DNA from 2 places in the Tenacibaculum jejuense genome. Region 2 is predicted to be linked to the other one. Evidence: riboswitches for the same ligand, from Rfam matches in the RefSeq annotation. Region 2 holds a riboswitch; the other holds the start of a gene.
The links. Region 2 has a riboswitch for cobalamin ahead of AQ1685_RS12315 (TonB-dependent receptor plug domain-containing protein). Riboswitches for the same ligand answer to the same signal wherever they lie in the genome.

Region 1 (3,422 bases), 440 kb from region 2:
ATTGTATATGTAATAGTTCAAAGTATATTTTTATTCTATGCCATTGCCAATAAAAGTTTGATTGAAGAAGGTAAAGCTGTATTTGATGAATTAACTAAAGGAATTATACAAGGAAGAAAAAGATTATCGTGGATTGTAGGTAGAGATACTTCTCAACTGAATGAACAACAAATTAAAACAGCTGTTTTTGAAACTTTATCAGAAAATTTAAGTGATGGTGTAATTGCTCCATTATTTTTTTATGCAATACTAGGAGTTCCTGGTGCTATGTTATATAAAATGGTAAACACGTTAGATTCTATGATTGGCTACAAAAACGAACGTTATTTTTATTTTGGAAAATTTGCTGCGAAACTAGATGATGTCTTTAATTATATTCCTTCAAGAATAACGGCTGTGATTATGCTACTTATTTCAGGAAAAATAAAACATCTTTTCAATGTTTTTAAAGAAGGAAAAAAACATACGAGTCCAAATGCAGGATATCCAGAAGCTGCTTTAGCGTATATCATAAAATGTAGATTTGGAGGTCCGAATTATTATCACGGTAAACTTATAGACAAACCATTTATAGGAATACATGATCGTAAAATTGAAGATCATGAATTTTCAACAGTAGCAAGAATAAATCATGCTACTACATTTTTCTTTATTGTAGTATGTGGATTGCTTTACTACTTTTGTTGTTGATATATGAAAAGATACATTATAACAGGAGCTCCAAGTACTGGGAAAACTACACTTATTAATTCATTACAAGAAAACGGACATACAGTTTTTGAAGAAGTATCTCGAAGAATTATAATTTCTGAACAACAAAAAAACAGTAATAAAACACCTTGGGAAGATGTTTCTGGTTTCACAAAACTTGTTCACCAGCAAACTATTAAAGAATTACATACACCTATTCATCAACATGCTTTTGTAGATAGAGGCTTGGCAGATAATATTGCGTATTTACAATTAAAAAAACAACCTGTTTCTGATGAATTTTTAGATTTCGATTATCAAAAATTTTATCATAAAACCGTCTTTTTTTGTCCACTTTGGAAAGAAATCTACACGCAAGACGAACAACGATTACAGTCTTTTGAAGAAGCTAAACAGCTACAAAACTTATTATTAAACACATATAATGATTTAGGTTTTACCATTCTTGAAATTCCAAAAACAACTGTTAGTGAACGCTTACATTTCATTAACACTTCACTAAAATAAAAAGCCCTATTTTTACAATGCATTTTGGTTTTTTATGTGAATAAAAATTAAAAGGGAATTTGGTGTAAATCCAAAACTGTTCCCGCAACTGTAAAGTTCGTTTTAAAAAACATCAATGTGCCACTGCTTAACGATTAAGTGGGAAGGCGATATTTTTAGAACTAAGTCAGGAGACCTGCCAAAATTCATTAAATAATTAATAACTCTCGGGTAAAGAGTTGGAAAATTAACAACTACATTTTAAGTAGCATTTTCTACAAATTACCTGCCTAAAACTCTTTTTTAAATAATGAAAAGATTAGTATTGCGCAGCGTGTTTTTGTCATCTAAAAATCTAATGATTGATAATTACACTAAACATAAAACATTCTCATATTATCAAAATCAAAAAATTGAATAAGGTATGGGAAAAGATGTATCAAAAGCTACAACTACTTTCTTATTCTGTGACGGTGGTTCGTGTAAAAAAGCAAAAAGCGAAATGGCTGTTCGAGAAGCAAGAGCACATTTAAGAAATGAAGGACTTTGGGACTCTACACATTCCATAAGAACGCGTTGTAATGGTCGTTGTGAAGATGCTCCTACTTGGATTGTTCAACCTGGAAATTACTGGTATAAAAACGTAACTCCAGAAAAAGCTGTTGAAATTATCGATACGCATATCAATGAAGATCAACCTATTGATTCTTATCTTTTGTATAAGGATGGAGATGAAGCAATGAATTCAGACAATGAAAGAACTGTAAAACCAATTGTTTTTAATGAGAAAGAAGATAAAGATTACGGAAATGCATTAGTTGCTCGTTCTCCTGCATCAGATCAATTTCTATATCCTTTGTTCAAAAAACTTTTTGAAACCTCATCTAACGTACAAGTAAATTTTCCGAATGGAAATCAGCAAGTAATTACACAATCGCATCAAGTTACTTATACTGATGATTTTGATATTATTGTAGAAGGACCAGAAACGAATTTAAAATTAGCTATTGGTCCGATTACTAAAGCCATGGAAAATGATGTTGCTCAAGAAATTAAAGATAGAAAAGTTGGTGTTGCAGAAGTTATTTGGAAGCAAGAAGATACTAATCACATAGCTCATATTCGTTTAAAGAATAGGAAAGGAAAATTTTTAGTATCATTGGACATTCCAAAAAATAATAGTACACTTTGGGAATATATTCTTAGTATTTACCTAAGTATGGATAGTAAAAACCCTAAAATAGTTTTACCTGTTGAACAATAAACAAATTAGCATATTAGGATGTGGATGGCTTGGTTTGCCTCTAGCAGAATTTTTAATCGATAAAGGTTATACCGTAAAAGGTTCTACAACATCGCAAACAAAGGAAAAAACACTTAAAGAGCGTAATATTATTCCTTTCGTGTTTAAATTAGGTGAATCGTATGATAAAACTTTGATGAATGATTTCTTTTCAGACAGTGAAGTAATTATCATCAATTTTCCTCCTAAGCGTATTCCTAATATTTTCAATGTATATCAAGAACAAATCAAAGAAGTATTACCATATATAAAACCAGAGCAAAAAGTAATTTTTGTTAGTTCTACTTCTGTATATCAAAATACAAACGATTGGGTTATAGAAACCATAGAAAACAAACCTGAAAAAGAATCAGGAAAAGCCGTTTTAGCTGTTGAACAACTTTTACAAGCGCATCTAAAAAATAATCTTACTATTCTTCGTTTAGCTGGACTCATTGGTTATGATAGAGTTCCAGGACGTTTTTTAGCAAAGAAAAAAGAAGTTTCAAATGGTAAAGCTCCAATTAATGTAATTCATCAAGACGATTGTATCGGATTAATTTATGCTATTATTTCTGAAAATGCTTGGGGAACTGTAATTAATGGTTGTGCTGATGAACATCCGTTACGAGAAACTTTTTATACTTTGGCTGCTGAAAAAGAAGGATTAATTCCTCCTGAATTTAAAGCATCTGATAGTATTGAATTTAAAAAAATATCAAACACAAAAAGTAAAACATTACTAAAGTATAACTATAAATATCCAGACCCTTTAATTCTTGTTTCATAAATGCAGAAGATTAATATTATAGGTGCCGGTCCAGGAGATCCAGAATTACTTACTGTTAAAGCTCATAAACTAATTACAGATGCTGATGTTATTTTACACGACAACTTAGTTTCTACAGAAATTTTAGCTTTAAATACTGCTGCTGAAAAAATA
Region 2 (3,422 bases):
AATTTCTAAAAGTTTTAGAATTTCTTCTTTAGCAAGTTGTAAACAAAGTTCAACATTACTATCGGTATCCATAAAAAAGTTGGTTAACCATAACGTTACACAATCGATTACTACAGTAGCATTTTCTGGAATTACTTGACTGATGTTTTTTTCTTCTTCGATGGTGGTCCAACGTTCGTCTCTTTCAGAAATATGACGTTGTACACGATTTCTAAAATTATCATCCCATATTCTTGAAGTTGCTAAATAATAAGGATTATCAGACAAAGATTCAGCAAGTTGTTGTGCGTAACTACTTTTACCAGATCGTTCTCCTCCTGAGATATAATGCATCATAATCAAAGAAAATTTGAAAACAAAGATTATAAAGATTTTTTAGAAAAAGAAAATATAATTTATTACTCCGTATTTTTGTGCTGTTAAAAAGAATAGTATGAAAGTATCGTCGTTTATGCCCGCAGTAACCCAAATGATTTATGATATGGGGTTACAAGAATACTTAGAAGGAGTAACATTTGAATGTCCTGCTGTAGCTTTAGAAGAGAAAAAAGTTGTGGTAAAATATAAGTTAGAAGGACAAACACTTACTAGTGAAGAAATCAATACGATTTTTTCGAAAACCAAAGCTGAAGGAGGAACTTTATATTATGTAGATGAACCAGTTTTAGAAAGTATTGCTCCAGATTTAATTTTTACGCAAGATGTATGTGATGTTTGCCAGATCGATACTGAATCTGTAGCAAAATCAGCTTATAAACTACCAAAGATTCCTGAGTTAATTTCAATTACACCAAATTCTTTAGAAGATGTTTTTGAGAATGCATTAACTGTTGCTAAAGCTATGGGAAAAGAAGAAGTGGGAGTTCATTATATTCAAAAATTACGAGATCGTATTGCGGCTGTAGTTGATGTTCAACGTGAACATAAAATCCAATCTAAAAGTATCATGTTATTAGAATGGATTGAACCTTTATTTAACTGCGGACATTGGATTCCTCATCAAATCGGTTATGCTGGTGGAATCGATTTATTATCACATCCATCAGGAGATAGTATTGTAATTCCTTGGGATAAGATTATAAAATATGATCCAGAAGTTTTAATCATTGCACCATGTGGTTACGGAATAGAAAGAACTCTAGAAGATATGGAGTTTTTAATCAATAAACCGGGTTGGAACGAATTACGAGCTGTGAAAAATAAGAATGTTTATATCGCAGATTTTGCCATGTTTACGCAATCGTCTGCAGGAACTTTAGTAGACGGAATAGAATGTTTAGCAGCTATGATTCATCCTGAATATTATTCTGTTTCAAATGAATTGAGAATAAAATTCGCAAAATATCACGATTTGTTAGTTGGTAATTTATAATTATGCCATAAATTTGCTGCGATTTTTGGTTTTTCTTTAACTATCGCTTAAAGAAAATTAAAAGGGAATTCGGTGAAAAACCGAAGCTGTACCCGCAACTGTAAGCTATATAGCCTGTAACTAATTACTTTTTAACCACTGCGAAAGCGGGAAGGTAAGTTGCAAGACGCAAGCCAGGAGACCTGCCAATAGTTAATAGATAACAAGCCTTCGGGAAAAGGGGATGTTACTCATTTTTAAATCAAATGTAAATCGATGAAAAAACAATTTGTAGTCGTAGGTGTGCTAGCGTGCCTTTTTACAAACATTAACTCGCATGCACAACAAAAAGAAAAGAGCGAGAAATTAGATGAAGTAGTAGTTACAGCTACGAAGTTTAAAACCAATAAAAAAAATATTGGTAGAATTGTTCAACAAATTACAGCTCAAGATATTGAGAATAATCAAGGAAAAACTATTGTAGATTTTTTAAATGATCTTGCTGGTGTAGAAATTAATGGTAATTATAGTAATAGAGGGCAAAACTTAGGGTATTATATCCGTGGTGGACGAAATAGACAAGTTGCTATTTTAATTGATGGAATTAATGTAAACGATCCTTCTTCTTTTTCTGGAGATTTTGATTTACGTCAGATTGATATCAATCAAGTTGAGAGAATTGAGGTAATTAAAGGAGCTTCTTCTACTTTATATGGTACAGGAGCGGCGACAGGAGTTATCAATATAATTCTAAAAAAAGCTTCTAAAAAAGGTTTTTCAGGAACTTTCACAACTTCTGTAGGAAGCAATAGAGCTAGTCAGAATACTAAGTTAGCTCCAGATGAATTTTCAGCAAACTTTAGCTTTAGTGGAACTGTAGATAAAATAGACTACATGCTATCGTTAAATTCTAATAATTCTTCAGGATTATCGGCTTCTGAAAATGAGAATAAAAATATTATTAATAGAGAAGATAAGTTTAGCCGTCAAAATGCTTTAATTAAAGTTGGTTTTAATGCTACAGACAAAGTAAGAATTGTTTTTTTTGGTAGCTACGATGAGTTTAGAACTGAGTTTGATGGTTTTGAATTTGATCCAGTAACATTTGAAGGCGTAGCTGTAGATCAAAATAATAGTTTTGCTAACAATCAAAGAAGATTTGGACTTACTGCCGATTATAAATACAATAAAGGTGAGCTAAAAGTTAGAACGACTATATTAAATATCAATAGAGATTTCTTTCCTTCTAATGATATTTATAAAGGAGATGTATATGGTTTTGATGTTTTTAATAACTATAAAATTAATAGTGAATTTTCTTTCATCACTGGAGTTGCTGGTCAATACCAAGATATGTTACAAAGTACTTCATTCAGTGCTATTCCAGAAGGAGAAGGGAAGCAACATTTCTTCGATCCATATATTTCTGTAAATTATAATTCAACATATAATTTCAATATTAATGTAGGAGGTCGATTAAATATTCATAATGAGTATGGAAATAACTTTGTGTACAATATTAATCCATCATACAATTTTAATTTTTCAGAAAAGAATAATGTAAAAGTTTTTGCTTCATACAGTACGGCATTTGTTACACCTACATTAGCTGAAATATTTAATAAATTACCTTCTGTAGATGAATTACAACCTGAAAAAGATGTAACAATAGAAGGAGGATTTGAGTTAGCTTTGGCAGATAAGTTAACATTAAATGGAACTTATTTCTACAGAGAAGAAACAGATAAGATAGGTTTTGATCCAAGTACTTTTCAATCAATTAATGATTTAGGAACTTTTTTAGCAAGAGGTATTGAAACTGAAATAACATATAAGCCTATAAAAGATGTGTTATTAAGAGGTAATTACACATATATCGATAGAGAAGAAAGTTTATTATTAAAAATACCACAGCACAAATTTGGTGTAGCTGTAGATTATAAACCTTTCGCGAAAACTAATACATCATTATCATATAAATTTGTTGATGAAACTACTGATTTTGGGAATGCTTTTCTAGATTCTTATAGTGTGTTAGATTTCTTTGTAAACCACACTCTTTATAAAGATA

Region 1: it holds a riboswitch for cobalamin, as region 2 does, so the genes downstream of both, AQ1685_RS14120 ((2Fe-2S) ferredoxin domain-containing protein) here and AQ1685_RS12315 (TonB-dependent receptor plug domain-containing protein) in region 2, are expected to answer to the same signal.

Annotation. Positions count from the first base shown of each region.
Region 1 is NZ_LT899436.1:3,201,902-3,205,323, forward strand. Features, by position in the region: gene cbiB (adenosylcobinamide-phosphate synthase CbiB) at 1-690, shown strand, start outside; gene AQ1685_RS14115 (AAA family ATPase) at 694-1,218, shown strand; cobalamin riboswitch at 1,227-1,415, shown strand; gene AQ1685_RS14120 ((2Fe-2S) ferredoxin domain-containing protein) at 1,622-2,461, shown strand; gene AQ1685_RS14125 (SDR family oxidoreductase) at 2,451-3,269, shown strand; gene cobA (uroporphyrinogen-III C-methyltransferase) at 3,270-3,422, shown strand, end outside.
Region 2 is NZ_LT899436.1:2,762,598-2,766,019, reverse strand. Features, by position in the region: gene AQ1685_RS12325 (bifunctional adenosylcobinamide kinase/adenosylcobinamide-phosphate guanylyltransferase) at 1-336, opposite strand, end outside; gene AQ1685_RS12320 (ABC transporter substrate-binding protein) at 434-1,372, shown strand; cobalamin riboswitch at 1,382-1,576, shown strand; gene AQ1685_RS12315 (TonB-dependent receptor plug domain-containing protein) at 1,628-3,422, shown strand, end outside.